2 regions of the Arthrobacter sp. 7Tela_A1 genome follow, and region 2 is predicted to be linked to the other one. Evidence: predicted binding sites of a transcription regulator. Region 2 holds the regulator's gene; the other holds the start of a gene.
The links. Region 2 encodes LexA, which represses DNA repair genes until DNA is damaged. Its sites were predicted from a motif close to TCGAACANNTGTTCGA; they were not measured.

Region 1 (15,632 bases), on a different contig from region 2:
TGCATCGACAATCTGCGTGACGCGGTCTGCATCGAGCACAGGTGCTTCCCTGTAGCTGCCGTGGGCGTTGCCGATCGACGGGGCGAAGACATCGATCCCGGTGGCGTCAATGAAGTCGAGAGCCACGCCGAGGCTCTGCTGCCGGGACACTTCATCGGAACCGTGGTCGTCTTCGACGCCGGTGATTGCCTCGATCTCGCCTTCCACCTGGGCGCCGTGGGTACGGGCCTCGGCCACCACCTCGATGGTCTGACGCTGGTTCTCCTCGACGGGGAGGTTGGAGGCATCAAAGAGCACGGAGTTCCAGCCGGCTTTGAGGCATTCGGTGACTACCTCGCGGTCCGGGCAATGGTCCAGGTGCAGCGTCACCGGAACCTCGATGCCCCGCGTCATCGACTGCCACATATCGAAGAGGACCCGGGAGCCGATGCTGCGAACGGTCTTGACGGAGGTCTGCAGGATGACCGGGGAGTTCGCTTCCACTGCACCTGCGAGCACACCCTCCATGGTCAGGTCATTGAAGATGTTGATGGCGGGCACTCCGTAGCGCTCCCGAAACGCCGGATCAACAATTTCCTTCAGCGGTACGACGCCCACAGCACTTCCTCCCGGCTCGGTTTGAGGCCATGCTAGGCGCGTTGTCCCGACACCGGAATGGGTGGTAACCCTCCCCGTACATGGGGGTATTTCCCACCTCGCCGGCGCAGGGCCGCGGTGGTTGAATGGGCCGCGGCTGCGCAAGCCACTGCGTTTTCAACTTCAACGGTGAAGGACACCCATGGCCCAGGGATCAGTGCTCGAGACCATCACTTCCGCGGAAGCCCGCCGGGTGATCGATGCGGCGGCAGGGAAGGCAACGGAAATCGGCCAGCCGATGGACATCGCCGTCGTTGACGCCGGCGGCAACCTCAAGGCGCACGTGCGGATGGACGGCGCCAACATCGGCAGTATCACCATCGCGATAAACAAGGCCTACACTGCGATCGCGTTCCAGTGTGAGACCGGGGACCTGCAGGGTGTTACCCGCCCGGACGGCCCTATCTTCGGGCTGAGCGATGCGCACGGCGGCAGGCTGGCCGTGTTCCCAGGCGGCATCCCGCTGGTGCGCGACGGAAGTATCCTGGGCGCGATTGGCGTCTCCACGGGGACGATCGAGCAGGACCAGGAGGTCGCCTCGGCGGGCGTAGCTGCCTTCTGAGGCCGGTCTACCGCAGGGTCACCAGCATGGTGCGGTTGCGGGCACCGGTTTTCCGCAGCATGGCGCCCACGTGCTTCTCCACGGTTTTCACGGAGATCCCCAGTCTGGTGGCGATCTGCTTGTCCGCAAGGCCCTCGGCCAGCAGGTTGCGCACCTGCACTTCCCGGGCGGTCAGCCGGGAGGCGGCCGTGTCCTGGGGGACTTCGCGGCCCTCGGCGAGGCGGCTGAAGACCGCGCCGTCCAGCAGGGCATCACCCCGGGCTGCGGCGACTACGACGCGCGCCACCTCGGCGGAGGTGGAGGACAGAGAGATGAAACCCCGAATGCCTGAGGACGCCGAGAGGGCAAGCTGCTCATCGGTCGGCTGATCCGCCACAACGACGACGGGCCGCTCGACCGTGTCGCCGCTGGCCGGGCGTGCCTGTGCGTAGGGGCCGAGCAGGGTTTCGTCCAGGACAATCATGTCCGGCTGGAGCAGCGACACCGATTCCGTCAGGTCCTCCAGCGTGGCAGGTTCTCCGAGGACCTGAACGGACGGCTCGGAGGTTTCGAGCAGCCGGACGAGGCCGGCGCGAACGAGCGGCCGGGTGCAGGCAACGAGGACTTTCCACCGGTCCCGGGACGCGTCGCCGTTCGAGGAATACGGCACCTGCGCCCGGATGCTGGTGCCCCATCCCGGCGTGGAATCCACGTGGAGTTCGCCCCGCAGATAGTGGATGCGGGAGGCCATCCCGTGAAGGCCGAGCTGGATTCCCTGTGTACTTCCAACCTCCCTCTCGACGTTCCGGCGCTCAAAGCCGCGCCCGTTGTCCTCGACGACAACCCGCACGAATGCTTCGTCGTAGAAGATCCCCACCCGGCAACTGTTGGCCCGGGAATGGGCAAGCACGTTGGCCACGGCTTCCTGGATCACCATATAGAGCTGGTAGGCAACGACCGGCGACAGTTCACGCGGCTCACCGGTGACCAGGAAAGAGATGCCGGTTCGGGAGCCCGCCCTTACCGTGTCGAGTTCCAGCCGGACGGCTTCCTCGATGGTGCGGCCGGCGAGACCGGAGGGGGCAAGGCCAAGCACCGTGCGCCGGGCATCAAAAAGGGCTTCGTGGGCCAGTACGCGGGCGGAGTCGATGTGTGCAATCGAAGGTGAACCTCCCGGCGTCGCCTTATCCGCCCGGTCCAGGTGGAGCAGGAGTGCGCCCAGCGACCGGCCGATGGTTTCGTGGACCTCCTGCACCGCACGTTCCCGCTCTCCGGCAACGGCCGCCTCACGCTCCTTCGCGGCGGCGGCCTGGTGGAGCCGGCTGTTCATGATCGCGATCGCGGCGTGGTTGGCAAAAAGCTCCACAAGGGAGGCGTCCTGGGCGGTGAAAATGCGGCCCGGCCCGTTGCTGAAGATGGCAAATGTGCCGATCACAGCGCCGTCCCAGACGATCGGCACACCGATGACGGCGCTTGCCCACCGGGGATCGCCGGGGTCAATGTGGCCGGAGGGCACAGACGCGTAGCAGTCGAGGATTACCGTACCGCGGGTTTTGACGATCTGTCCGGTTAGGCCTTCCGTCAGTGGAAACGTCTGCCCCTGGTGGCAGCCGACGCCCTGGTCCACTTCCTTGCGGTAGTACCCCTCTGATTCATGCACGATCGAGATGGATCCGCTCTCACAGCCCAGGAGTGCGACGGCGTTGCCCAGCACGCGTTCCAGGAGCGGCACCAGCTCGAACTGTCCGGCCAGGCCGCCTGCCAGTTCGGTGATGCGGTCCAGCTCCGGCAGCGGGGCGTGGCTGAGCGGGGTAATGGTCTGAGTGGGAAGCTGCTGCATTGACGGCCCCTGTCTTGCGAGACGCTGCGCTGCGCCCGGGGTCCAAGAATAGCCCGCGGGATCAAGGCTGCAAGAGGTTAGACATGGTGCAGGCATCTGGTCACAACACCCCAGATGGTCAGCGCCGCCGGATCAGGGACGGGCAGGTCCTCATAGGCGGGGTTCTCTGCGGCCAGGACGATGCCCCGGCCGGTCAGGCGCAGCCTGCGCACCGCCAATTCCCCGTCCAGGACAGCGATGACCACTGACCCGTCACGGGGTGTCAGCGACCGGTCAACGATCAGCTCGTCACCGTCGCTGATCCCGGTTCCGGACATGGCGTCGCCGGAAACCCGGACGATGTAGGTGGAGGTGACATCCCGGATCAGGTGCCGGTTGAGGTCGATGCGCCCGTCGAAATAGTCCCGGGACGGGCTGGGAAAGCCGGAGGCTGCGTCCGCGCTGGAGAGGGCCTCCGGGCGGGAGCCCGCGGAAGCGCCGGGAGTGTTCCCCGAGAAAACCGGCATCTTCCAGCCCTCCGCTGCGTTAGAACATACGTTCGATCCGTTCTAGCCTAGCATCGCGCGGGCCGGGTGCTGCAGTAGGGTCTCGGGTTATGGAGACGGGATGGCAAAGGCGGGCGGTGCTGTGGAAGGTGGCGGACATGCTCCCTGATCCTGCGGCACTCGGCCGGCGCGTGTTTGTTGCGGTCAACGGCGTGGACGGGGCCGGAAAGTCTACGTTTGCCGACGCGCTCGCCGGTGTCCTGCCCGCCCCGGCCGCAAGGCTGTCGATCGACGGGTTCCACCGGGCGCGCGCCGAACGCTACCGCCGGGGTCCGGACTCTCCGGAAGGATTTTGGTTGGATTCCTACGACTATGGCGCCTTCCGCGGGCTGGTCATCGACCCGCTCCGGCCCGGCGGCTCGGGACGCTGCCGCACGGCGAGCCACGACCTGGGTTCCGATGAGCTGATTGAAGGACCGGTACTGCAGGTCCCCGAGAGGGCCTTCGTTTTGGTGGACGGAATCTTCCTCCACCGCCCGGAACTGACCGGGATCTGGGATGCTTCGGTGTTCCTTGATGTGTCCTTCGAGACATCGTGCCGGCGCATGGAACTGCGCGATGGCTCCGACCCTGACCCGGAGGCGCCCGGAAACCGCCGCTACGTCCAGGGGCAGCGGCTCTACCTTTCGGCGTGCGGCCCCCGGTCCGCCGCGGACATCCTGATCGACAACAACGACGCCGGCGCTCCTGTCCTCCTCCGCGGCGTGCCGGCCGGACGGTCCAGCCGGGGTCTGGACTGAGCGCCGGCCGCAGGGGTTGTGGTCTTGGCGGGCCGCTGCGGGCGATACCGTTTAACCCATGAACGTCGAGGTGTACATCCCGCGCAAGCTCGGGCGGGAGCTGGAAGAGTTGGCTGAAGAACAGGGAGTGCCGGTGGAAAGCCTGATCCTCAACGGTGCCAGGCTGCTGCTGGAACACCGCAACCGCCGCAACCACGTACAGTCCTAGCGGCGTGCAGGGCGGGGGAGCGGCTTTTCACCGCACCCTTGCGTGCCGCTAACTGGTTGTCTATTGTCGCGGCCGCACCTTTAATTCCCCGGCAGGCAAGGATGAAACCGGCATGAGAATCACCGTGGCAAGCATCTTCGTTGATGACCAGGAGAAGGCGCTGGATTTCTACACCAGGGTCCTCGGATTCGAGAAGCGTTCCGACGAGCCGGCAGGGGGTGCCCGCTGGATCACCGTCGGCAATGCCGGAGAGGAAGGCGGCGTCGAGCTGCTGCTGGAGCCAAGCTCCCATCCGGCGGTTGGCCCCTTCAAGGAAGCGCTGCTCCGCGACGGGATCCCCTTCAATTCCTTCGGGGTGGCCGACGTTCAGGCTGAATATGAGCGGCTGCTTGCCTTGGGAGTGGAGTTCACACAGCCGCCGGTCCAGATGGGGCCGGTGACGACAGCCGTGTTTTCCGACACCTGCGGCAACCTTCTGCAGATCGCCGCCATGGAGGGATGACTTGTGCCGGGTGGGTCTAGTGCGGAATGTCGTAACTGGGCTCGCGAAGGGTGGAGCCGCTGATGCGGTGCATCCGCAGGCGGCAGAAGGGGTCATAGACTTCGACGTCGATCCTGCCCGTGGCTGAATCGGCAGTCCGGATGCAGGTGCACGGGGCAAACACGTGCGCTGGACCTTTCTGGAAAACCGAAAAACCTGACCCTTTCATTCTTACTCTTTCCGGGTCCGTCCTCCCGGCGGGGTGCGGTCCGCGAGCGGGCTCCGGCCGGCGTTCGTTGAGCGCCGGGAAACCGCGGAGGCCCAGACCCAGGTAGAGCGCCGGATGCCGGCGTCTTCCCACATCACCTGCACTGCCTTGGCCGACCAGGTGCTGGTTTCGCCCTTGACCAGCTCTGCACAGCCGGGAAAGCGGATCCATGCCCAGACCGGAATTGCGGGCATGGTCGTAGTGACCGGAAAGTGGTCAAAATCAAGTTCTTCGGGGGTCAATCCGATGGGGTCGGCGCGCCTGGCGTACCTGGCTGCCAACCGCGCCGCAGCCTGAGGGTCCATGACTTAAGTAGAACATATGTTCTAATGCTGTGGGAGCGTCAGCAGCAGCCCGGCACTGGGCTCCGCGGCCGATGTGGGGCAGAATGCCTTCCATGTGCGGACGATACGTGATGGCCAGGGCAACGTCGGACCTGGTGTCCTCCTTCGCTGCGGACCAGGTGGTGGGGGAGGAAGTTGAAGCCTCCTGGAACGTCGCCCCAACCGATGATGTGCGGATTATCACCGAACGCCGTGCCGGGGACGGCACGGTCCGCAGGCTGGCAACGGCCAAATGGGGACTGGTTCCGGTCTGGGCCAAGGACCCCAAGATCGGTTCCCGGCTGATCAATGCGCGGCGGGAGACCGTCCTGGAGAAACCTGCGTTCCGGAAGGCAGCGGTCAAGCGCCGGGCACTGGTTCCGGCAGACGGTTATTACGAATGGGAGAAAACCGAGGACGGCAAGATCCCGACGTACCTGCATCCCGCCACGCCGGAGCCGATCGCCTTTGCCGGACTGTATGAATTCTGGCCCGATCCCAGCCTTCCGGAGGACCACGAACACAAGTGGCTGCTCAGCGTCACCATCATCACCACGGAGGCAGCGGATGAACTCGGGCACATCCATGACCGCACTCCGCTGATTGTCCCGCCGGATGTTTATGACACCTGGCTGGATCCGGAACTCACCGACGCCGAAGCCATCGCCGCCCTGCTGGACGCGATTCCCGATCCGGTGCTCACCCCGCGGGTCGTCTCCAGTGAAGTGAATTCGGTGCGGAACAACGGACCCCAGCTGATTGAGCCGGTCCAAGACCGGCGCGGGGAAGCCTGAGAGGGCAGGATCCGGACCGCATCACCAGGCGTAATCCTCGGGTGCAGGCTTGTGGCCCGGGAAGATGGCATCCAGCTTTTCCAGCGTCTCTGCGTCGAGTTCGAGGTCCAGCGCGGCCAGGGCGTCATCGAGCTGTCCGGAGGTACGGGGACCTGTAATCGGGGCGGTGACGGCCGGCTGGTGCAGCAGCCAGGCGAGGGCGAGGATGCCGGGCTCGATCTCCAGTTCCGCAGCGAAGTCCTCATACGCCTGGATCTGCTCCCGGTGCTTGGCAAGCAGGTCCTGGACCCGTCCCTCGGCCCGCCGCCCGCCGTCGTCCTGGGCTTTCAGGATGCCGCCGAGGAGTCCGCCCTGGAGCGGAGACCACGGGATCAGGCCCAGCCCGTATTTCTGTGCCGCAGGAATGACCTCGAGCTCCACGGCGCGGTTAACCAGGTTGTAGATGCTCTGTTCTGAGACCAGGCCGTTGAAATTCCGCCGGCGCGCGGTCTCCTGGGCTTCGGCAATGTTCCAGCCCGCGAAGTTGCTGCTGCCGTTGTAGATGACCTTTCCCTGGGCTACCGCAGTTTCCATGGCCTGCCAGATCTCGTCCCAGGGTGTGTTCCGGTCAATGTGGTGGAACTGGTAGAGATCAATGTGATCGGTCTGCAGCCTTCTGAGGCTGGCGTCCAGCGCCTGGCGGATATTCAGTGCGGAGAGGTACGTGTCATTGGGACCCGGCCCCATGGAACCGTAGAGCTTGGTGGCAATCACGGTTCCTTCCCGGCGGCCCCCGCCCTGGGCGAACCAGCGGCCCACGATTTCCTCGGTGAGGCCTTTGTTGTCCCAGCCGTAGACGTTGGCTGTATCGAAAAAGTTGATGCCTTCTTCCTGCGCCTCGTCCATGATGCGGTGGGAGTCCACTTCGCTGGTCTTGGGGCCAAAGTTCATGGTGCCAAGGCACAGCCGGGAGACCTGCAGGCCGGAACGGCCCAGATGCGTGTACTTCATGCTTCCTCGGTTTCCTTAGGTCGCCGCAGCCGGACGCTCGGAACGAACGCCGGGGTGCGCGGGCGCACTGCTCCTCATTCTGCCGACGGCGCCCGCCCCGTGGAAGAGGCAGGCCGCCAGCGGCGTCCCGTCCGGGGAAAGACAGACAGGCCGGCCCAGTGCCGGCCCGGGCGGCAGCCGACCCGCCTCCTGTAGCCTAGGAGCGCACATTCGGACCGGGCAGGAGGAAAAGTGGCCGAATCGTATTACCGCTCGCTGGGTGAGGGGACGTTCGAATCAACCATCCACACCCAGGGTGCCTGGAACGACCACGAGCAGCACATGGCGCCGGCAGCGGGACTGCTGGTGCACTGCCTGGAGCAGGCCGACCAGCGCCCGGACCTCCGCCTGGCCCGGGTCAGCTTCGAGATCCTGGGCATCATCCCGCAGGGCATTTTCGACGTCACCACCAAGGTGGCCCGTGCCGGCCGCACCATCGAACTACTGGAAGCCGAGCTCATTGCCGGCGGGCGCACGGCCATCAAGGCCACGGCTTGGCGGCTGGCTGTGGGTGATACGTCAGAGGTCGCCGCCCTGGAAGACGACGCCATACCCGGTCCCGCGGAAGCAGCAGGCTTCGACGGGATGACCGCCTGGCCGGGGAACTTCATCAACACCCTCGAGTTCCGTGCCGTTCCCGGCCTCCGCCCCGGACGGGGACAGGTCTGGGTCCGGTCCCCGTTTGAAATGGTCGACGGCGGACCGACGCCGGACCTGGTCAGCCTGCTGGGCCTGGTGGATGCAGCCAACGGCGTCGCGGCACGGGTCCCGCCGGGAGGGGACAGCTGGATGTTCCCTAACGTAGACCTTCAGATCCACCTTCACCGCAGGCCCGAGGGGCGCTGGCTGGGCCTGGATACCCGGGTGACTTTCGGCACCGACGGAATCGGACTCACCTCTTCGGTGCTCCATGACGAGTCGGGGCCTTTTGGGCGCAGCGAACAGATCCTCACCGTCCGGCCGCTGGGCCGGGGCTGACCGTGCAGGAACCGGCGCGTGTCCTGGAGGTCTACCGGCAGCGCGATTCGCTGGGCGCCGCGGAGGACCTGGAACTCGCCCTGACGCTTCTGGCTGCGGCCCGCAAGGGAGAGCTCGGCCCGTCGCTGCGCGTCTACCGTCCCCGTCCGACTGTGGCGTTCGGCCAGCGTGATGCCAGGCTCCCGGGATTCGCAGACGCGGCGGCCGCCTGCCGGGACCTGGGCTTCGAGCCGCTGGTGCGCCGGGCCGGGGGCAGGGCAGCTGCGTACCACGAAGGGTGCCTGATCCTTGACCACATCGAACCGGAGGCTAACGCCGTCGCCCGTTCCCTGCCCCGCTTTGCTGACTTCGCATCGCTGCTGGCAGCGGCGCTGCAGGATGCGGGCGTGGCGGCTGCCGTGGGCGAGATCCCGGGGGAATACTGCCCCGGTGAGTACAGCGTCCACGGCGGGACCGGAACGGGGCGCATCAAGCTCGTGGGAACCGCCCAGCGGGTTGTCGCCGGGGCCTGGCTCTTTTCCTCCGTGGTGGTGGTCCGGGATGCCGCGCCGCTGCGGCAGGTGCTGACAGCCGTCTATCAGTCGCTTGGCCTGGACTGGGATCCGGCAACCGCGGGAGCAGCAGAGGACGTGGCGCCGGGACTGACGCTTGCGGACGCCGAAGCTGCCCTGCTGGCCGGCTATGGCCGGTACGCCCGGTTGTGTCAAGGGGACCCCTCTGCGCTGCTGAAATTCTCCGCCGGGCCGGGCCGGATGCTTCCAACCACTGCCTGAGCCCGTTAGCATCTGGCAACGGAAAAAGCAGCGTGCGCGGCTACAGACCGGCCGTGCGCAGGACTAATCAAAGGACCAGCATTGCCCAAGAAGAGTATTGAAAACACTGCCCACCGGTTGAAAGCCGTCCTGGAAATCCTGGCGGCCCATGATCCGTCAGAACAGGGAAAGACCTCCCGCGCCGAGGTGCTGCGGCAGGCCCTGGAGCAGGTGCCCCTCGACGAGGCTGAGACGGCGCTGCTGGCCAGCGGCGTCGCCCGCGGTGAACGCGCCCTGGTCACTGCCAGCACCAAACTGGTCAAGGCTGGCTGGATCCTCAAGGAAGGCCGGGCAGGATGGAGCATCACGGGCGCCGGACGTGCCGCCCTTGCCGAGTTCCCCGACGTGGAACAGCTGCAGGCCGCGCTGCACGGAAGCCGCCAAACGGTTGAAGCGGTGACCGCCTCCGAAGCGCAGGGCGAGGCGGTGCTCGAAGAAGCACTCGTCTCTGCCGAAGCCGCTCCTCCCGCTGCGCAGCCCCACGGCTCGCACCCGGAGGACAACTACGAGGGTCCGTCCTTCCCGCAGCCGGGGTCGGTGGCCGTTCCGGGCACGTTTGGCGCAGTCCTGGGCGGGGATGACTGGGATCCCGGAGCGGATTCCGTGCAGCTCAGCTTCGACCGCAGCGACGAACTGTGGAAGCTGACCGTGGACCTGCCGGCCGGGAACTATGAGTACAAAGCCGCCCTCAACGGGTCCTGGGCTGAAAACTATGGAACCGGTGCACACTTCGACGGCGCGAACTACAGCTTCCAGCATGCCGGCGGTCCCGTCACGTTCCTGTACGACCACGCCACGCACATGGTGGTGACCAAGCCGGACAGCGTCTGACCCGCGCTGCGGGGCCCGGCCGGCAGCCCCGGCCGGCTCAGGGCTGCCGGCCGGGTTCGAGCCGCACCGGATCCACCAGCACTCCGGCCGGTTCCCTGATCCACCAGGCACCGTCCCGGCGCAGTTCAGCGGGCGTCGAAAACCGGTACGTGAAAACCCTGGCGCGGACCCAACTCGGCGGCCTTCCGCTGAAGGGGTCTTGCCGCAGCAGTTTCAGGGTCGCCCCGTCCGCCTCCAGCAGCTTCTGCAGGAGGGCAGGAAACCAGCCGCGCCCGGAGGCGCCCAGGCCCAGGAACCACATCATCCAGTCCAGGCGCAGATGGTAGGGGGCGAACTGCCGGGGCAGACGCCGAGGATCTCCGGGCTTGCCGTGGAACTGGTATTCCAGCCACCGTGCCTCCGGTCCGGGATCGTCCAGCGTGCCCTCGATGATGACTTCGTGCCGGCGCCGCGTGATGCTTCCGAACGCGCCGTAGGCGTTGGAGAGGTGCCACCGGTTAAAGGACGCATTCATCAGCTGGTTCCTGCTGAACAGGTTCCGCAGCGGCGCCCAGGCCCAGTAGAGCATCGCCGCCGTCATCGCCAGCACCACGGCAATGAACCACCACGGGACGGAGCGTGGGTCAGGGGACGCGAAGGAGGCCCAGGGCAGCAGCGCCCGGACGGCGCCGTCGTCGATCGCGCTGAAGGCCAGCAGGATGGTCAGGGTGTTGAGCCAGGCGAAATTGCCGGAAAGGACCAGCCAGGACTGGGTCAGGATCACCAGGGCTGCGGCGACGGAAGCCACCGGCTGCGGGAAGAACAGGAAAACCGGCACCACGAGCTGCGCAAAATGGTTGCCCAGCACTTCAGCCTTGTGCAGCGGCTTGGGCAGATGGTGGAAGAACCAACTCGCAGGATTGGGCATGGGTTGGGTTTCGTGGTGGTAGTAGAGGGCCGTCAGGTCCCGCCAGACCCTGTCGCCGCGCATCTTGATCATTCCCGCCCCGAACTCCAGCCGGAAGGCGAGCCAGCGGAAGAGGAACAGCACAGGAAACGGGACCGGAACCTCGTCGGAGCCCAGGAACGCAGCGAGGAAACCTGCCTCCAGCAGCAGGGACTCCCATCCGAAGCCGTAGAAGACCTGCCCGATGTTCACTATCGAGAGGTACAGGAAGAAAAGCACGCCAAACGCCAGCATCGGAAGCCAGGGCGGTCCCTGCTGGGGCAACCCGGCAACCAGCAGCGCCGAGACCAGGACACCCGTCCACGCCGCCGAACGCAGCAGCCGGTCTGAGTAGTGCAGGCGGAACAGTGTTGGAATCCGCCGCTCCCGCGCACGGTCCAGGTACGCCGGGGCCGGCAGCAGGCCGCGTTCACCCAGCAGGGCCGGAAACTGTGCCGCCGCTGCCAGGAACGCCAGCAGGAAGACCGCGGCGATGCCGCGCTGCAGGACCTGGCGTGCGAATTCGTATCCCTCGGCGCTGAAATACTCCATGGCGCCACCACACTAGCGCTGAATCCGCCGCTCCGGCAGTACGCCCGCTGTGTCGGCCGCAATGGGAGATACGGTGCCCGGCGGGGCACTCGGGGACTACTATCGAGGGCACTGCGAGCTGAAGGAGTGCCACCATGTTCGAGTACGGAAAAGCGTTCAGCGGGTTCGCTGTGGACGACGTCGACTCCGCCCGCCGGTTCTACGGCACCACTCTGGAGCTCCCGGTGACGGCGGACAACGGGATGCTCCGCCTGGAACTGGGTCCGGAGAAGCACGTGCTGATCTACCCGAAGAAGAACCACACTCCGGCCACCTACACTGTCCTGAACTTTCCGGTGTCCGACATTGATTCCGCCGTGGAGGACCTCGTTGGCAGGGGAGTGGTCTTCGAGGCGTTCGAGGGGGTGGACGCACAGGGCGTCTTCCGGCGGGGCGGACCGCTGATTGCCTGGTTCCGGGACCCGGCCGGGAATATCCTTTCCATCCTGGAACAGGATTAGCGCCTCTCGTGGCTCAACGGCGGAACATGCTCGGGCCCCGGGGGCGGTCCTTCCGGCGGGTGCTCGGTGCCGCCGCAGCAGCCGGGTCGGCCGCGGGTGTCTACTATCGGATCGTCCGGCCCCGGCTGCGGCGCGCGGAGGCCGGGGGAGAACTTCCGGGAGACACCTTCTTGTCCGGAAAAGTGTTCGAATACACCTACAGCATGATGGTCCGCGTGCCGGCCGGCGATCTCTGGCCCTATCTCAACCGGGTCGGCCACGGCCAGGGCGGGTGGTACGTCGTCAATCGGTTGGCGGCACCGGAGAGCACCGCGCCCGCGGTCTCCCTTCTGCCGCAGCGGCACGAACTGGACGTTGGGGACGTCATGTCCAGCGGCACGGGCCACAGGCTGCGCATCAAGGAAGTGCAGCCCAACGAATGGATGCTGTGGTCGGACGGCGACAGCCGCTGCACCTGGCTGTGGATGCTCCAGCCGGTCCGCCCCACCCAGACGCGGCTGCTGGTACGAGGCCGGTTTCGTTACGGCGTGCGGGACCCGGGTTCACTGGCCGCTGTTCCCCTGGCCGCCGTCGACTGGGCCACTATGCGCCGCTGCGTGAGAACTATCCGTGACCGGGCCTCCGTTCAGTCCGCAAGCAGGCTCGGCAACCCGAACCGCTGATAGGTTGACATCATGGAATCTGCTTCCTCGGCCAAGGCGCTCCTCGAGGGTCCCCGGGGACGGGAGCTCAGTCTCGAGATCGCCCGGTCAGCATCGCCTTCGCACCCCGCAGAGTTCTACGACACCAGGCGGCTGCTGCCGCCTGGTCTGTCCCGGAATGCCGAGCGGGTGCTCCGCATGCTCACCTCCGTGCCCGAAGACCTTGCAATCAGCGCTGCCGAGCTCCACAAGTGCCTGGCCCGGGTGGTCCGGCGTGCTGTTTACTGGCGGCCGCCGGACGAAATTTCGCGCCTGCTGGCTGAGCCGGAGGTCCGGGAGGCCCTGATCCCTGCCGCCGCCGCAGCTATGCGTTCAGCCGGGTCGGATTGGTGGACACAACCCAGTGCACCGCTCCAGCATTACGTGCAGTGGATCGGGAGCAACGTTGTCCAAGGTACGGGGGAGGTGAGCCTCTCGGGTGCAAGGGACAAGCTGAAACAGTGGCACGGGGCCATCCTTGTCCAGCGAACGAACGCTCCTGTTGCTGCGGGATGGACTGGCAGATGGTGGTCCGGTCCGGCACTCGTGGGGCTTCCCATCACGACGTCCGCCCTTCCTGGAAGCGGGCCGGCCGGGCTGAGCCTCGTGGAGGACCCGCTGGCCTGGAGGCAGGCGCGGACCTTTCCGCTCCGGGCCCGTTCCGGGGCCCGGATCTATGAAATCGACAGTCCGGCCCGCTGGGAAGAGCTGGTGCGCCGCTACCCGCTGGACGTCACCCTGCCCCGCCGGGCCGCATGGTCAAAAGCCGCGGGGACGCCTGAAGCGGAGACCTGGTTCTGGCGCATTCCGGACTGGGTGGCCGTCTCGGAGGATTTCGACGGCGTCCATCTCACCGTTCAGGCATACCTGCGCACTGCCGGGAGCGTCGTGGGTACCAGTTACGAAAAGACCATGCTCGCCGGCTGGGCTCCGGGCGAAACCTGGTGGCTGACCGACATCCTGGAGGCAGCCGGAGAACCGACGGACTGGCAGGCAGCAGAGGGCAACGAAGGCTGGCAGGTCCAGCGGCCCTGAACGCACCCCCCGGAAACCCGAAGGGACAGCTTCGGCACGCGCAGCGAGCCGTAACTGTCCCCTCGGTTGTCCCCTCGACGAGCGACAGGAAACGGGCCGGACTAGTGGCCGCGGGCAATCCATTCCTGCAGCTGCGGTGCCTCAGCACCGATCGACGTCGAATCCCCGTGGCCGGTATTCACCACCGTTTCCGCAGGCAGGCTCAGCAGCCGGGTGCGGATCGATTCGATGATGGTACCGAAGTCGCTGTATGAGCGGCCCGTGGCCCCGGGACCTCCGCTGAACAGCGTGTCACCGGAGAACACGGTGCCCAGTTCGGGAGCGTAGAAGCAGACCGATCCGGGGGAGTGGCCCGGGGTGTGCAGTGCTTCGAGGGTTATTCCGGCGATTTCGAACGTGTCGCCGTCCTCGATGACGTCATCCGGTCCTTCGTCCGGGAACACGGCATCCCAGAGCATCCGGTCTTCTGCGTGCAGGAACACCGGTGCGCTGAACCGGTCCTGGGCAGCAAGGACGGCCCGGATGTGGTCATCGTGGCCGTGTGTCAGCAGGATGCCCATGACTTCCCGCTCGCCCACGGCGGCTTCAATGGCGTCAACGTCGTGGGCCGGGTCGATGATGATCACCTGCGCGTCGTCACCGATGATCCACACGTTGTTGTCCACGTCCCAGGTGCCGCCGTCCAGGCTGAAGGTGCCGGAGGTGACGACCTTGTCGATCCGTGCCGCCATTAGAGCTCCACCACCGAACGCAGGACCTTGCCGTCGTGCATCTTGGTGAACGCTTCCTCGACGTCGCCCAGGCCGATCCGCTCGGAGACGAAGGCGTCCAGGTCCAGCCGGCCCAGCTTGTACTGCTCCACCAGCATGGGGAAGTCGCGGGAGGGCAGGCAGTCGCCGTACCAGGAGGACTTCAGCGATCCGCCGCGGCCAAACACGTCCGCCAGCGGCAGTTCGATCTGCATATCGGGCGTCGGAACGCCGACCAGGACCACGCGGCCGGCCAGGTCGCGGGCGTAGAACGCCTGCTTGTAGGTTTCCGGGCGTCCAACGGCTTCAATAACGACGTCGGCGCCGTTGCCTCCGGTGAGCGCGCGGATGGCCTCGACCGGATCTTCTTCGCGGGAGTTGATACCGTGCGTGGCACCGTTGGCCAGGGCCAGATCGACCTTCGCGGAATCGATGTCCACGGCGATGATCGTGGTGGCGCCGGCGAGCTTGGCACCGGCAACAGCGGCAATGCCGACACCGCCGCAGCCGATCACTGCCACGGATTCCCCGCGCTTGACCTCGCCGGTGTTGATCGCGGCGCCGATGCCGGCCATGACACCGCAGCCGAGCAGGCCCACCGCGGCCGGATCGACGTCGTCGTCCACCTTGGTGCACTGGCCGGCGGCGACCAGTGTCTTCTCGGCGAATGCGCCGATGCCCAGGGCGGGGGAGAGTTCCGTGCCGTCTTCCAGCGTCATCTTCTGCGTGGCGTTGTGGGTGTTGAAGCAGTACTGCGGCTGGCCCTTGCGGCAGGCACGGCATTCGCCGCACACGGCACGCCAGTTCAGGATCACGCGGTCGCCCGGGGCTACTTCGGTGACGTCGGGGCCGACCGCGGAGACCACGCCGGTCGCTTCATGGCCGAGGAGGAAGGGGTAGTCGTCGCTGATCCCGCCCTGCTTGTAGTGCAGGTCGGTGTGGCAGACACCGCAGGTGAGGATGTCCACGAGTGCTTCACCGGGCCCGGGGTCCGGAACCAGGATGGTCTCCAGCGATACCGGAGCGTTCTTTTCCTTGACTACTACAGCTTGGACCTTATGAACCATGGGGGAGGGCTGCCTCTCGGGAGATATCTCAGGGGCACCCCGGCATTCCGGGGCTACTGTCCCACCCTCGGCCCGCCGAGGCGGGCGGTCACTTGCGC
Region 2 (15,632 bases):
CACCCTTGCGCTTGCGGCGGTCACCGTAGCTGTACACATACGAGTGCAGCAGCTGCTCTTTGGCCTTGCGGACCAGACGCGAACGCTGTCCGCGGTAGCCCTTGGCGCGCTCGAGGATAACCCGACGCTTCTTATGGGCGTTAATCGCCCGCTTCACACGTGCCACGTGCGTACTCCTTAGAAATATGTCCCGCGCACTTCTTCTGTGTGCAATGGCCTGAATGAGGCCACGGGGAAACTAGATGGTTTGCGGAGCAGTCCTTGGCGAACCGCGCCTGGGGGAAGGATCGGCTACTTGCCGAGCATCTTCTTGATGACCTTGGCCTCGCCCGGGGTGACGATCTTGTCACCGGCGAGACGGCGGGTCAGGCGGGAGGACTTGTGCTCCAGGTAGTGGCGGCGGTTAGCCTGCTGGCGCTTGAGCTTGCCGGTACCGGTCAGCTTGAAGCGCTTCTTGGCGCCACTGTGGGTCTTCATCTTCGGCATGACTACCGATCTCCTTTTGGTTTCCGCGGGACAAGCCCGCGGGGATATGGGCACCTGTAAACAGGTGTCAGGGTTTTCCTAGGGACGCCTGGGCGTACTTAGCGGTGTTGTGCTGTGCCTACTCCGCAGTGCCAGGCTATTTCTGGCCGGCTCCCGGAGCGGGTGCCTTGCCAGCAGGCTTGGATGCAGCAGGCTTAGCTGCTGCAGCAGGCTTGGGCCGGGCAGCAGGCTTGGGCGCGGCCGGCTTGACGGCCGTCGGCTTCGGCACTGCCATCGGCTTGGGCGCCTCGGCCGGCTTAGCTTCTGCCGGCGCCTTGGCTGCAGGCTTGGCGGCCTGGGCCGGCTTTGCCGCAGCAGCCTTGGCAGCTTCCTCGGCGCGGCGGGCATCGGCAGCAGCCTTGTCCGCAGCAGCCTTGGCAGCCTGTGCTGCTTTCTCCTTCTCAGCTGTTTCCTTCTCAGCGCGGGCCTTGTCGGCCTCTGCTGCGGAGGAGCCAAGACGCAGTCCGTCCGGCAGGAGGTCTGCCAGGCTCTGCGTCATCGGGGCCTTGTCGGCGCTGGTGTCAACCCGTGCCGGAGCCTCGCCGTTCTTGGCAGCTTCGTTGGCGGCCTTTGCCTCGGCGCGCTGGGATGCGCGGCGGGCTTCAGCCTTGGCTTCAGCCTTGTTCTTGAGGGGGCCGATGACCATGACCATGTTGCGGCCGTCGATGCGGGGGCTGGACTCAACCACACCCACCTCTGCGACGTCCTCTGCGAACTTCTGCAGCAGGCGGATACCCATTTCAGGCCGCTGCTGCTCACGTCCGCGGAACTGGATCATAGCCTTGACCTTGTCACCCGCGCCGAGGAAGCGCATGGCATGGCCGCGCTTCGTCTCGTAGTCGTGGGTGTCGATCTTCAGCCGGAAACGAATTTCCTTCAGGACCGTGTTTGTCTGGTTCTTGCGTGCCTCACGGGCCTTGACTGCGGCTTCGTACTTGTACTTGCCGAAGTCCATTAGTTTGCACACCGGCGGCTTGGCCTGCGGTGCTACCTCAACAAGATCCAGGTCGGACTCCGCTGCCAGTCGCAGGGCGTCCTCTATCCGGACCACACCTACCTGTTCCCCAGCCGGTCCTACCAACCGCACCTCAGGGACACGGATCCGATCATTGATTCTTGGCTCGCTAATGTTGCAGCTCCTGTTTGACTCAAAACGGCTACCGCCTGCAAATGAAGAAGGCCCCCAATTGCACGCGCAATCGAAGGCCTCGAAAGGTCAGCCGGCACCGGATATCCGGTGCTCTTTCCGGCGGCATCCGAAGATGCTGCCCGGGAAGGGCCGACCTGAACCCGGCAACTCTGATCCTGTCCGTAGACTGGTTTTATCAGGCTGACGCGGGTGGGAGAGTCTCCGCTTGCATACCGGCTGAACACTTGAAAAAGCAGCTCACCGCAATGTTTCCATTGGTGCTCCCCGGAGGAAGGTGCGAGCTGCCGTAAATAACGTCAACCGGTCGGTCTGTGACAAGCTTACCAGTATGAGTACCCCACAGAGCAATCCGGCTGGCGAATCTGCCCGCCACTCCTTCCCTGGAACCTCAGAGGAAGCCCATTCACACGAGTCAACTCCCGTTTCATCCCAGGTCCGGGACATTGCCGAAGTAGCTGCGGTCGAAGTGATCACCACCGCCGCCGTCCACCTCATGAGCGCCGCCGCCGTGAAATGCGGACTGGCTGAGGGTTCCGATGCCGAGGACCTTAAGGACCTTGACGAGGCGCGCAAGCTGATCACCGCACTTGCCGGATTCGTCACGGCTGCTGCTCCGGAAATCGGCAGCCAGCACGCCCGTCCGCTGCGGGACGGTCTCCGTTCCCTGCAGCTGGCCTTCCGCGAGGCTTCCCTGGTTCCGGACGCGCCGGGCCAGGGCCCGGGCGAGAAGTTCACGGGTCCGGTCAACTAAGCACGTCCCGCCGCATAGCCAAAGAGCCCGGAGAGGCATCTCTCCGGGCTCTTTCCCTGTCCGGAAGAATCTAGACGCGGGCCGTTCGCTTGGCTACCAGGGCGCGGGCTCCCAGCGTTATCAGGACCATCAGGATCGCCGCTGTTCCGGCGAAAGCAAATCCGGAGGCAGGGCCAATCGTGTCGATGGCCGCACCCGCCAGCGGAGCCCCTATGGCAGTGCCGGTGGTGAGTGCCGAGCCGTACCATCCCATGGCTTCACCGCGGCGCTCCTCCGGAACCAGGTCAGCCACACGCTCGGACGCGGCGGAAAGCAGCGGTGCGCAGAGCAGTCCGCCGGGAATGGAGAGCAGCGCAAGGCTCAGTGTGTCGGTCGCCAGGGACATGGGAAGTGTCAGGACAGCCATGCCCAGCAGCAGGAGCATGGGAGAAATCTTGCGGTTCATTGCTCCGTACACCAGACCGCCGACCAGCGAGGCAGCGCACCAGACGGCGAAGACAATGCCCAACTCCCCCGGCTTCCCCGTGGACTCCACCATCGCCACAATGCCGACGTCGCTGCTGGCCAGGAGCACTCCGGCACCTGCGGCAACCACGAACACCACGGCAACGCTCAGTGTCAGCCAGGAGAATCCGGCAGAGAAACGGTGCAGGATTCCTCCTCGCGCCGGATCCTCGGCCTCCGCCTGTTCGGCGGCAGCCTGCGCCAGTTCCACGGCCGGTTCCCGAAGGTGGGCAGGAGCAGCGGTCACGACGGCTGCAGTGGCTGCTTCGACGTCGTGTTCAGGAAGGGCGCCGGTGGCAGCGGAACGTGTAGGCGGGTTGAACCACATCAGGAAAAGCCCCGCGGCCGCGGTCGAAAGACCAACCAGGGTCAGGCCGACCATAGTCGAAAGGGACGTAGCCAGGACTGCGCCTACCGCCGGGCCGCCCATGAACACGATTTCGGTGGCAATGGAGTCCAGGGTGAAGGCCGTGCGCCGTTTGTCTCCGGTCGCGAGGACACCCAGGGACTGACGGACAACACTGAAGACGGGAAGCGTGAACAGTCCGCCGATGAGTGCCAGCACCAGGAGCCATTCGTAGCTCACGTGCGGGGCAACAGACCAGATCACCGCCTCGGAGATCACGGACGGAATCAGTGCGCGGCGAAGTCCCGCGTTGTCCACGCGCCGTCCTCGCCACGGTGCGCCGACGGCGATGCCAATGGTGACCAGGGCAGCCACAGCTCCTGCAGCGGCATATCCCTTATCCAGGGTCAGGACTACATGGAGGGTCAGCAGGACTCCGGCAGCGGCGTGCGGAAAACGGGCCAGCATGCCGACAAGGAGCAGCCGACGGACCGGGACGATGGAGAGCAGATCCCGGTAGACGCTAAAGTTCACAGCACTTCTCTTCTAGCCTTGCGGCCGGTCAGCGCGTGATTTTCAGTTCCAGTGAATCAACGCGCTCAACGAATTCGGGGTGGGCGGCCAGGCGCTGCTGCAGCGCGGCCGCGACGGCTTGGACACCGGAGGCATCCAGCCCGGGTGCCAGCTGGAGCGTCACCCGCAGCTCGGGTCCGGATCCTCCGCCGGAGACCAGAGTACCGCCTGCTGTCCGCGACGCCACTCCCGACCCTGCCGAGAGCTGCACCTGCCGGACGGCGGGTTCCTTGGCCGCTGCCTCAGACACCAGGCCGGGAAGGGACTGGTCCGCGTAGCACGGCACCCATTTCCGCTGCTGGGCCAGCGCCCACATGGCTGGCCGCCGCACTACGAAGGTGACGTCGCTTCCGGGATCGATGACAAGCAGCTGGGCCTCTTCCGAGACCGCCGAGAGCGCGGCCCGCGGCGCGTAGACGGCCACAGGACGTGCCTTGGGATGCCAGCGGGCCAGCGAATCCACGGAGGAGAACACCGGCAGGGCTTTCCGTCCGTCGGGTGCCGTCAGCGTCACCAGGGCAAGATCTGCTTCCTTGTCCGCAGCCAGCCCGTGGGCGGATTCTGCTTCTTCCCCCAAGGTCGCAACGATGGCGACGTAGACCCGGGCAGTGGCCAGTGAGGCGACCACGTCGGCTTCGCTGCCCTCCCCGGAAACCAGTGCCGCCGCAGCGGCCGTGTAGCCCGCGTCGGGCTGCCCGTCGTCCTTGTCGAACTGGTGGAGCGGGTTGCCCTCCCCCTCCAAGCTGCGTCCGGCCCAGGGCTGACCTGCGGAGTCCGTAGCGCCCCCGGCCCCGGCGAGGGCGGCAGCGATGTGCCCGGGCAGTTCACGCTTGGCCATGGCTGCTAGCGCTCCGGGTGCCCTGCGACGTCGAAAGCCTGCGGCAGGGTGAAAGCCCCGGCGTACAGTGCCTTGCCCACAATGGTGCCTTCCAGGCCCAGCGGCACCAGTTCGCGCAGCGCGGCAAGGTCATCGAGGCTGGAGATGCCGCCGGAAGCGACGACGGGGCGGTCGGTGCGTGCCAGCACGTCGCGGAGCAGATCCACGTTGGGTCCGCGCAGTGTGCCGTCCTTGGTGACGTCGGTAACGACGTAGCGCGGGCAGCCGGCGTCTTCCAGGCGGGCGAGGACCTCCCAGAGATCGCCGCCGTCCTTGGTCCAGCCGCGGGCAGCCAGCGTGGTGCCGCGGACATCCAGGCCGACGGCGATTGCGTCGCCGTAGCGGGCAATGGCGCCAGCGGTCCATTCCGGGTTCTCCAGGGCAGCAGTGCCCAGGTTGACTCGGCTCGCACCTAGCTCCAGTGCCTTTTCGAGCGAGGCATCATCGCGGATGCCACCGGAGAGCTCCACCTTAATGGACAGTTCTTCCACCACGCGCTTGAGCAGCGGCAGGTTGCTGCCGCGGCCGAAGGCTGCGTCAAGGTCCACCAGATGCACCCACTCGGCGCCGTCATTCTGCCAGGCCATGGCGGCGTCGAGCGGATCGCCGTAGCTGGTCTCGCTGCCGGCCTCGCCCTGGACCAGGCGTACGGCCTGGCCGTCAGCCACGTCCACGGCGGGGAGGAGTTCGAGAATGGGGGTTTCGATGAGCGGCATGGTTCTGCTTTCAGTAACGGTTCCGGCCTAGAGGCCGTAGGTAAGGAGGTAGGCACCGAGCAGGGACATCCCTGCCAGGACCCAGAAGCTGATGCTGACGAACCGGGGAAGGCCCTGCCTGCGGAAGGAGATTGCTCCGCCGATCAGCAGGCCGGCGAGGCCCATGAGGACAACACTCCACACGGCCTAGCCCAGGCCCTTCAGCCAGTTTTCGAGCAGGGCGGCGCCGGCGTCCCCGGACTTCTCCGGGTGGAACTGGGTTGCGCTAAGCGGCCCGTTCTCCACGGCAGCCACGAAGCGCCCGCCGTGATCTGCCCAGGTCACCAACGGCGGGTGCATCGCCGGCTGGGTAACGTCGAAGTCCCACTTCTGCACGCCGTAGCTGTGCACGAAATAGAAGCGCTCATCCTCGATCCCGGCGAACAGCCTGGATCCGGCCGGGGCTTCTACGGTGTTCCAGCCCATGTGCGGCACCACGTCGGCGGCCAGGCGCTCGACAGTGCCAGGCCACTCGCCCATGCCCTGGGTGCGCACGCCGTGCTCCACGCCTTCCTCGAAGAAGACCTGCAGTCCAACGCAGATGCCCAGGACCGGGCGCCCGCCGGCCACCCGCCGGCCGATCATCCGGAGCGCGTCCACGTCCTTAAGGCCCTGCATCACCGAGGCAAAAGCTCCGACGCCGGGTACCAACAGGCCGTCCGCCTCCAGCACATCGGAGGACTTCGCACTCAGCGTGACGTTGGCGCCAACCCGTTCCAGGGCGCGCACTGCGGAGTGGATGTTCCCGGACCCATAGTCCAGGACCGTGACGTTGGGCTTGCTCACAGGGCCCCCTTCGTGGAGGGAATGCCCTCGACACGCGGATCCGGTTCCACGGCAGCGCGCAGCGCGCGGGCGAAAGCCTTGAACTGCGCTTCGACGATGTGGTGCGGGTCGCGCCCGCCCAGGACGTTCATGTGCAGGCAGATCTGCGCGTGCAGGGTGACCGCTTCGAAGACGTGGCGGGTCAGGGAACCCGTGAAGTGCCCGCCGATCAGGTGGTATTCCTGCCCGGCCGGTTCACCGGAGTGCACCAGGTAGGGGCGCCCGGAAATGTCCACGACGGCGTTGGCGATCGCTTCATCCAAGGGAACGGTGGCTTCACCGAAGCGGCGGATGCCGGCCTTGTTCCCCAGGGCGGTCTTCAGCGCCTCTCCGATGCTGATGGCAACATCTTCCACGGTGTGGTGGACATCGATGTGGGTGTCGCCAGCGGCCTTGACCGTGAGGTCGATCAGCGAGTGCTTCGCCAGCGCGGTGAGCATGTGGTCGTAGAACGGAACCGACGTGCTGATGTCGGAACGGCCGGTGCCGTCCAGATCCAGTTCTACAAGCACGGATGATTCGCTGGTGGTCCGCTCAAGGCGGGCGGTGCGGCCGGTGGCGGTCTCCACGGTCATGAAAGTTCCTTTGGAAGAAGTGAGGTCTGGTTACCAGTCTAGTGTTTCCCTGCGGGGCTTACCTCGCCGGGAGCAGCGGCTGCCGGCCGCCGTCACACCGCGCTTAGGCGCCGAGCAACTCCCGCAGCCCGGTCAGGAATGCAGTGGTTTCCGCTTCCGTGCCGGCCGTCACGCGAAGATGTCCTGGAATGCCGACATCGCGGATCAGCACGCCCGCGTCCAGGAGTCCCTGCCAGATCCGCTTCGTGTCTTCCACTCCTCCGAAGAAGACGAAGTTGGCATCTGAGGCGGCAGGCTGCAGGCCGAGTTCGGTCAGCCCTGCGACAATCCGGTCGCGCTGGACTTTGATGTCCTCGACGTTGGCCAGCAGTGCATCGGCGTGGGCCAGCGCTGCGTTGGCCGTGGCCTGTGTGACGGCTGAGAGGTGGTAAGGAAGCCGGACGAGCCTCAGCGCATCAGTGACTTCGGGGGCAGCCGCCAGGTACCCCAGCCGCGCGCCGGCCAGGGCGAATGCCTTGCTCATGGTCCGGGAGACAATCAGGCGCTCCCGGCCCGGAAGCAGTTCAAGGGCACTGGGGGTGCCGGCGTGGGAGAACTCTGCATACGCCTCGTCCACGATCACGATCGCGTTGCTTGCGGCGCCTGCCTCGTAGACAGCCTCGATGACGTCCAGCCCCAGTCCGGTGCCGGTGGGGTTGTTCGGGGTGCAGAGGAAGACGATGTTCGGTGCTGCCGCGCGGACCTGTTCCGCTGCGGATGCGGCGGAGAGGGTGAAGTCCGCTGCCCTGTCCCCGGTGACGTAGCGGGTTCCCGTGCCGCTGGCGAGCAGCGGATACATGGAATAGGTGGGCGGAAAGCTCATCGCAGTGCGTCCGGGACCGCCGAAGGCCTGCAGGATCTGCTGCAGCACCTCGTTGGATCCGTTGCCCGCCCAGATGTTCTCGATGCCCAGTCCGTGGCCCAGATAGCCGGCGAGGCGGGTTCGAAGTTCAGTGAATTCGCGGTCCGGGTAGCGGTTCAGTCCCGAGGCGGCCCGCTGGACGGAGGCGGTGATTGCGTCCTGCACCTCTTGCGGCAGGCCATGGGTGTTTTCGTTGACGTTCAGCAGGATGGGGACATCCAGCTGCGGCGCACCGTAGGGGGTCAGCCCCCGGAGATCGTCGCGCAGGGGAAGGCGGTTCAGTTTTTCCAGCTGTTCAGTCACCAGTACAGCTTAAGGCGCACGCCGCCGGTGAACAGAATCCGTGTAGCCCGGTGACGGGCCCCAGCGGCAGAACGACCCGAAAACGCAGTTAGCCGGCGACCGGAATGTAGAGCTGCGCCCCTGCCGGGACCACGGCGTCGGACAGATTGTTCAGTTCCATAATGTCGGCCACGACGGTCCGCGGATCCTGCTCGGGCGCATATTCGGCGGCCAGACCCCAGAGGGTGTCACCGGTGCTGACGCTCACCTGCTGGGTGCGGGTCAGGTCTCCGCCACCACCCGCGGCCAGTGCGGGCGCTGTGAAGAACCCGACAAAGGTCAGGAGGGCGGCGCCGCCAAACATGATCGGGGCACCAATAAGCAGCAGGCGACCCCGTCGCGTCAGGCGAAGCGGGGCGGGGGCTTGCTGTTCCACCGGCTGGTGGGCGGTGCGTGCTGCCGAGAGCTGGGCTGTCATGGCAAAACCTTTCCGGAGCGGGAGCCTGCTTATTCCGGTGCTGCTGCACCGGCCTGGGCGGGTTCGAAACTGGGTTCGAACAGTTGGCGACCTTGAATCGAACATGTATTCGATCCCTTCTGTTCCTTTTCTAGCATCTATCTACGAACGATGTCGAGACTCACTCGAACAAATGTTTGAAAATGACCCTCCGCTCCCCTAGCGTGGATACCGGCGGTGTCACTTGTTTATCGTTCGGACTCAGGCAACCACCCGCCACTGACATTGCCGACATTGCCGCCCTCCGGTTCGCCGGAACACTCGAAGGGAAGCCGAAGTGCCCCGTAGGAACAACTCCGAAGGCAGGAGCGCTGCCGCGGCCGCCGCCGATGCCCCGCGGCCCCGGTCCCTGACTCCCCGGCAGAAGAAGATCCTCGAAACCATCCAGGCGTCCGTCAGCACCAACGGCTACCCGCCCTCCATGCGCGAGATCGGTGACACGGTCGGCCTGGCCAGCCTCTCAAGCGTCACGCACCAGCTCAGCCAGCTGGAAAAGATGGGCTACATCCGCCGTGACCCCAAACGACCCCGGGCCATGGAGATCCTTGTGCCGCTGCTCATGCACACCGAGCGGGGCACGGGTTCCGCCGCCGGCGACGCGTCAGCGCCTGCGGCCGATGCACGAACGGCATCCAACGTCACGGAACTGACGACGGCGGTGGACACGGCAATGGTGCCGCTGGTCGGCAGGATCGCGGCCGGTGGTCCGATCCTGGCGGACCAGGTCGTGGAAGAAATGATCCCGCTGCCCCGGCAGCTGGTCGGGCACGGCGAGCTGTTCATGCTGCGCGTCTCCGGAGACTCCATGGTGGACGCGGCCATCTGTGACGGCGACTGGGTAGTGGTCCGCCGCCAGCAGACGGCCGAGAACGGTGATATCGTCGCCGCCCTGCTCGATGACGAAGCAACCGTAAAGACCTTCCGCCAGCGCAACGGCCACACCTGGCTGCTGCCGCAGAACACGCGCTACGAACCGATCATGGGAGACCACGCCACCATCATGGGCAAGGTTGTCTCGGTGATGCGTTCCCTCTAGGAACGCATCACGCAAAAGCCCGTCCTCCGCTGTGTTCCAGCGAAGGACGGGCTTCGTTCCTGCGACGTTCTTGTGCAGGGTCCGTCAGGATTTCACGCCCGTCTTCTCCCCCGCCTGGGCCGCCCGCAGCCGTTCCAGGATGCCGAGCGCCACGGTACGGTCGGTGGTGCTCCAGAACGGCGGCAGTGCCGCACGCAGGAATCCGCCGTAGCGGGCAGTGGCCAGCCGTGAATCCAGGACGGCGACCATGCCGCGGTCCCCGGCTGCACGGATCAGTCGGCCGGCACCCTGCGCAAGCCGCACGGCTGCGTGCGTCGCTGACACCGTCATGAAGCCGTTGCCGCCTGCTTTAGCCACAGCACGGGTACGTGCCGTCATCAGCGGGTCATCGGGACGCGGGAACGGGATGCGGTCGATCACGACCAGGCGGCACGACCCACCCGGAACATCGACTCCCTGCCACAGCGACATAGTGCCGAACAGGCAGGTGGCGTCCTCCTCCGCGAACTGCTTGACCAGACCCGACATGGACGATTCCCCCTGGCACAGGATCGGAAAATCGACCTTGGGCCGCAGGGCAGCGGCGGCTTCTTCGGCAGCACGGCGGGAGGAGAACAGTCCAAGCGCCCCTCCGCCCGAGGCCTTGAGCAGCGCTTCCAGTTCTTCCAGCTGCGCAGGGGACGTACCGCGGTCGGGCTTAGGCAGGTTCTTGGCGACGTACAGGACGCCTTGGCGCGGGTAGTCGAAGGGGCTGCCGACGTCGGAGCCCGTCCATTGGGGTGCCGCTGCACCCACGAGTCCCAGGCCGCCTGCCACCGGACCGAACTCGGAACCAATAGCCAGCGTGGCTGAGGTCAGGATGACGGTGTGGCCGTCGAACAGTCCGTCCCTGAGCCGGCCGGCTACGGAGAGCGGCGCGACATTCACGGTGGCGGGCGCGTCATCGTCGGGCGGCGAATAACCCTCCCCCGGAGAGAAGGTGCTCGGCCTGGAAGCCCATACGACTTCGCCGGCATCCGGAGCGGACACCAGCCGTTCACACACTTCCAGCACACCCAGCAGGCGCGAGCGGGCCATCTGCCGTCCGCCGTCTCCGGCGTCTCCGCCCTCGGGCTTTGAATCGGAGAGCGCCACACGGCATGCTTCCCGGACCCGTCCGACGGCTAGTTCCTGCTCGCCGTTCAGGCCCGACGGCAGCAGGCCGGCCGGAACGCCTTCCATGGAAGCGTCGAAGGCGCGTCCGGCTGCTGCCAGCTCCTCGACCGAAGCGGAGGTGTGCTTGCGGGCGGCGGTGACTGCGGCACTGATGACGGTGCCGGAGAGCTGGCCGGTCACCGCTCCCGTCACCCGGTCCTGCAGTTCGTGGGCCTCGTCGATGACAACGACGTCGTAGTCCGGCAGCACTGCGAGGCCCTCGAAGGCGCTGATCGCGAGCATGGCGTGGTTAGTGATGACCAGGTCGGCGACGGCAGCTTTGGCTCTGGCACGTTCGCTGAAGCACTGCTCCGCCACCGGGCACCGCTGGGCGCCGAGGCATTCCATCGACGTCACCGAAACCTGCCGCCAGGCGCGGTCGGTCACGCCCGGGAGCAGTTCGTCGCGGTCCCCCGTCTCCGTTTCTTCGGCCCATTCCCGCAGCCGGACCACTTCCCTGCCCAGGGCCGAGGTGGGCCCTGGGGCTGGAGCGGGGTGGGCGACACCGTGGTCATCGCCGAGGCTGAACAGGGCGCCTGGATCGTCGTCTTCCGGGAACCCTCCGCCGGTCTTGTGGACGCAGACGTAGTTGCTGCGCCCCTTGAGCAGCGCGACGTCGACTTCCCGCGGCAGTTTCGGTGCCAGGGCATCAAGCAACCGGGGCAGGTCCCGTCCCACGATCTGCGCCTGGAGGGCCAGGGTGGCTGTCGAAACGAGGGCAGGCTTGGTGCTCTCAAGGGCATGGTGGATGAGCGGGACCAGGTAGGCCAGGGACTTGCCGGTTCCGGTCCCGGCCTGCACCAGCAGGTGCTTTCCGGTCTCGATCGACTCCGCCACCTGGCGTGCCATGTCGTGCTGTCCCGGGCGGTTTTGGCCGCCCATTGCGTCCACCGCGGTGTCCAGGAGCTCCAGGACCTCCGCGGCTGCATCCTTCTTAGGCATGGAGGGCGAACGGCTCCAACTCGGGGGCAAGGGAATCGCGGACCTTGACCCGCAGGCGGGTTCCGCCTTCCTCGTGGTCGAGCGAGATGATTTCCGCGTCCTGGCTGTGCAGCCGGGAGACGACGTCGCCGCGCTGGTAGGGAACGAGGAGGTCCAGTTCAATTCCGGGCCGCGGAATGCCGTCAGAAATCGCCTGCCGGAGTTCCTCGATGCCTTCGCCGGTCCGGGCGGAAACCACCACGGTCCGGGGCTCGCGCTGCCGCAGCCGTTCGAGGACAAACGGGTCAGCTGCATCGGCCTTGTTGAGCACGATGATCTCGGGGATCCGCCGGGCGTCCACGTCCGCGAGGACCGCACGCACGGCGGCGATCTGCCCCTCCGGATCCGGGTGTGATGCATCGACCACGTGCAGGATCAGGTCAGCGTCGGCCACCTCTTCCAGCGTGGACCGGAAGGCCTCCACCAGCTGTGTGGGCAGCGACCGGACGAACCCCACAGTGTCCGCCAGGGTGTACCCGATTCCGTCAGCGGTCTCCGCCTTGCGGATGGTCGGATCCAGCGTGGCGAACAGTGCGTTCTCCACCAGCACCCCGGCGTCAGTGAGCCGGTTGAGCAGGGAGGACTTTCCCGCGTTGGTGTAGCCGGCGATGGCAACGGAAGGAACCTCGTTGCGCTGGCGGTTCGCCCGCTTGGTTTCGCGGGCAGGCTTCATCGCGGCGATTTCACGGCGCAGCTTGGCCATCCGCGTACGGATCTTCCGCCGGTCCAGCTCGATCTTGGTTTCACCCGGTCCACGCGAACCCATGCCGGCGCCGGCGCTGCCTACCTGGCCGCCAGCCTGGCGGGACATGGATTCACCCCAGCCGCGGAGGCGGGGAAGCAGGTATTCCAGCTGGGCAAGTTCCACCTGAGCCTTGCCCTCGCGGGACTTGGCGTGCTGGGCGAAGATATCCAGGATCAGTGCGGTGCGGTCGATCACCTTCACCTTGACGATGTCTTCCAGGCCGCGGCGCTGGGAAGGCGACAGCTCACTGTCCACGATCACGGTGTCCGCACCGGTCGCCAGGACGATGTCCTTCAGCTCCTGGGCCTTGCCGGACCCGAGGAAGGTGCCGGGGTCCGGTTTCATCCTCCGCTGGATGATTCCGTCGAGCACCTCGGAACCGGCCGTCTCGGCGAGGGCCGCGAGCTCACGCAGCGAGTTCTCGGCGTCGGCCGCCGTTCCTTCCATCCAGAGACCGGCCAGGACAACACGTTCCAGGCGCAGCTGCCGGTACTCGACTTCGGTGACGTCTTCGAGTTCAGTGGAGAGTCCTGCAACGCGGCGCAGTGCGCGGCGGTCCTGGAGGTCCTGCTGGTCTCCGTCGAAGACAGAGTGCTCCGCGTCCTGCGCTGAGAGTGCCTGTGCCTGCCGGGATAATCCGGAGCCGGAATCGGGCGACACGCTGCGCTTGGCAGCAGCTGCTTCTTCCTTGGCCAGGATCCGGTCAATGACGCCCTGGATTTCCTCGGGCTTGAGGTCCGTGGGCGTGGAGCCGGCAGCGGGACGGGAATTGTTGATGGTCATAATCTCCTTAGACGCAAGTGTTAACCATGGTAGGTCAGCGGACCCACATTGTGCGGGCTCTCCGGGGACCTGTGCAATACCTTGCGCAGGCTCCGGCTCCGGGCCGAGGGCTGCCCGGAGCCGGGAAGCCACTAATCTGGATAGTTATGGGTTCAGAGCATTACTTCAGTTCGCAGCCGTCCACGCCAGAGGTACGCAGGCCGCTGCGTGTCACACTCAACGGTCGGGACGTCACCTTGGCCACCTCCGGCGGGATTTTCTCGCCCGACGGCGTTGATAAGGGAACGCAGGTACTGCTCGCAGGTATTCCCGACCCGTCAGCTGAGGGCAACCTGCTTGATATCGGCTGCGGCTGGGGACCCATCGCCCTCACGATGGCGCTGAAGTCGCCGGGGGCGCAGGTCTACGCCGTCGACGTCAACGAACGGTCCCTGGGCCTGACGCGGGACAACGCTGCCACACTGGGGCTCGGCAACGTCCATGCCGCGCTGCCCGAGGCTATCGATCCCGAACTGCGGTTCGCCACTATCTGGTCGAATCCGCCCATTCGCATTGGCAAGGATGAACTGCACGCACTGCTGCTTCAGTGGCTTCCCCGGCTGGCCCCCGGCGGCACAGCGTGGCTGGTGGTCCAGAAAAACCTTGGTTCGGACTCCCTGCAGCGCTGGCTCGACAGCGCTCTGGGCGAGGGCTTCCACGTCAGCCGACACAGCACGGCAAAGTCCTTCCGCATCCTGAAGGTGGCGCGGGAAGACTAATCTGCGGGACTAGAGCACGGTTCCGCGGGCCACGAGCACAGCGGGTCCACTGAGTTCCACATGCTCACGGCCGTCCGCGCCGGGCAGGAAGCGGATGCCGAGGACTCCTCCGGGCACAGCCACGCTCCAGGCATCAGGGGCCCCGGTACCGGCCCAGAAGCGAGTGGCGACCGCTGCCGCACAGGCTCCCGTGCCGCAGGAGCGGGTCTCGCCGACACCCCGTTCGTGGACACGCATGGTGAGCTGGCCGACGCCGTCGAGCACCAGCGGCTCCGCCGGCACCACGAACTCCACGTTGGTGCCGTTGTCGGGGACGGGCTCCACCGACGGCGCCCTGGTGAGGTCCGTTGCGGCCAGTTCGGAAAGTTCAGCCAGGGCGACGACGGTGTGGGGGTTGCCCATGCTCACCGACAGTCCCGGCCGGGGCACCTCGAGTCCCTCGGCGTTCACGACGGTGTCCATGCCCTTGGCCGCGGCGTGGTCGGGGAAGATGAACTCCCACGGTCCCATGTCAACGGCGTATCCGTCCGGGGTGCGCGTCACTGTCTTCAGTCCGCCGCGGGTTCCGATCGCCAGTGCTTCACCGGGGGCCAGCGCGGCCAGTCCTTCTTCGAGCAGGAAGTGCACAAAGACGCGGACGCCGTTGCCGCACATCTCAGAGACGCTGCCGTCGCCGTTGCGGTAGTCCATGAACCACTCGGCGTCCGGGTTGGTCTGCAGCAGGGCCTGGCCCTCGGGCAGGTGTTCGGAACGGACAGCGCGGATAAACCCGTCGGCACCGATTCCGCTGTGCCGGTCACACAGTGCCGCTACATCGGCCGGAGCGAACTCTGACAGCCCGTTGGGGTCTGCCACGAGGACAAAGTCGTTGCCGGTTCCGTGCCCTTTCGCAAAGGACAGGCCCGTAAGGGCAAGCGGAAGGCCGGAGGCGGACAGGGCTGCGGGGGAAGGAGTGCTCACTCCTCAAGAATAGCGGCGGCGGCCTTCTCCACCAGTCGGGGATCGTCGAAGTCCAGCCATGTCACGCGCGGATCTGCGCGGAACCAGGTCAGCTGGCGGCGGGCGAACTGCCTGGTGGCCACCACGGTGTCCTCGGCTGCTTTCTCGACCGTGGACTCGCCGTCGAGCACTTTGAGGAACTGCGCGTAGCCCAGGGCCCGTCCGGCAGTCTTGCCGGTACGCAGTCCGGCCGCATCCAGGCGCCGTACTTCCTCTTCCAGTCCCTGCTCCACCATGTGTCCCACCCGCAGGGCCAGCCGCGAGTGCAGCAGGCTGCGTTCTACCTGCAGCCCAATCTGCACGGCGGGCTGGAAGTACGTGCGCTCTGGCATGAAGGAACTGAACGGACGCCCGGTGAGCTCGTGGACTTCCAGGGCGCGCACCACGCGCCGCGCATCGCCCAGCCGGCCGGCGGAGACCGGGTCAACGGCCTCCAGGCGGCTTCGCAGGTGTTCGAGTCCGGACGCTTCCAGTTCTGCTTCCAGGCGCCGGCGCACCTCCGGATCCGTGCCCGGGAATTCCAGGACGTCCAGTGCTGCGCGCACGTAGAGTCCG

Region 1: the regulator LexA is predicted to act here: its motif matches at 3,544-3,559, upstream of TVB01_RS03525 (LexA family protein).

Annotation. Positions count from the first base shown of each region.
Region 1 is NZ_JAXIOO010000005.1:75,008-90,639, forward strand. It holds gene TVB01_RS03510 (class II fructose-bisphosphate aldolase) at 1-597, opposite strand, end outside; gene TVB01_RS03515 (GlcG/HbpS family heme-binding protein) at 779-1,198, shown strand; gene TVB01_RS03520 (GAF domain-containing protein) at 1,206-3,017, opposite strand; gene TVB01_RS03525 (LexA family protein) at 3,095-3,523, opposite strand; gene TVB01_RS03530 (uridine kinase) at 3,661-4,302, shown strand; gene TVB01_RS03535 (hypothetical protein) at 4,361-4,510, shown strand; gene TVB01_RS03540 (VOC family protein) at 4,623-5,012, shown strand; gene TVB01_RS03545 (hypothetical protein) at 5,029-5,175, opposite strand; gene TVB01_RS03550 (hypothetical protein) at 5,223-5,564, opposite strand; gene TVB01_RS03555 (SOS response-associated peptidase) at 5,657-6,376, shown strand; gene TVB01_RS03560 (aldo/keto reductase) at 6,398-7,366, opposite strand; gene TVB01_RS03565 (thioesterase family protein) at 7,598-8,383, shown strand; gene TVB01_RS03570 (lipoate--protein ligase family protein) at 8,380-9,156, shown strand; gene TVB01_RS03575 (winged helix-turn-helix domain-containing protein) at 9,238-10,026, shown strand; gene TVB01_RS03580 (lipase maturation factor family protein) at 10,064-11,503, opposite strand; gene TVB01_RS03585 (VOC family protein) at 11,638-12,003, shown strand; gene TVB01_RS03590 (hypothetical protein) at 12,030-12,665, shown strand; gene TVB01_RS03595 (hypothetical protein) at 12,678-13,718, shown strand; gene TVB01_RS03600 (MBL fold metallo-hydrolase) at 13,820-14,449, opposite strand; gene TVB01_RS03605 (S-(hydroxymethyl)mycothiol dehydrogenase) at 14,449-15,534, opposite strand.
Region 2 is NZ_JAXIOO010000001.1:141,012-156,643, reverse strand. It holds gene rplT (50S ribosomal protein L20) at 1-166, opposite strand, end outside; gene rpmI (50S ribosomal protein L35) at 292-486, opposite strand; gene infC (translation initiation factor IF-3) at 623-1,612, opposite strand; gene TVB01_RS00755 (DUF1844 domain-containing protein) at 2,004-2,426, shown strand; gene TVB01_RS00750 (MFS transporter) at 2,497-3,810, opposite strand; gene TVB01_RS00745 (SseB family protein) at 3,839-4,687, opposite strand; gene priA (bifunctional 1-(5-phosphoribosyl)-5-((5-phosphoribosylamino)methylideneamino)imidazole-4-carboxamide isomerase/phosphoribosylanthranilate isomerase PriA) at 4,693-5,442, opposite strand; gene TVB01_RS00735 (hypothetical protein) at 5,470-5,625, opposite strand; gene hisH (imidazole glycerol phosphate synthase subunit HisH) at 5,629-6,267, opposite strand; gene hisB (imidazoleglycerol-phosphate dehydratase HisB) at 6,264-6,881, opposite strand; gene TVB01_RS00720 (histidinol-phosphate transaminase) at 6,985-8,085, opposite strand; gene TVB01_RS00715 (LysM peptidoglycan-binding domain-containing protein) at 8,174-8,542, opposite strand; gene lexA (transcriptional repressor LexA) at 8,931-9,617, shown strand; gene TVB01_RS00705 (ATP-dependent DNA helicase) at 9,702-11,753, opposite strand; gene hflX (GTPase HflX) at 11,746-13,320, opposite strand; gene TVB01_RS00695 (class I SAM-dependent methyltransferase) at 13,467-14,078, shown strand; gene dapF (diaminopimelate epimerase) at 14,088-15,038, opposite strand; gene miaA (tRNA (adenosine(37)-N6)-dimethylallyltransferase MiaA) at 15,035-15,632, opposite strand, start outside.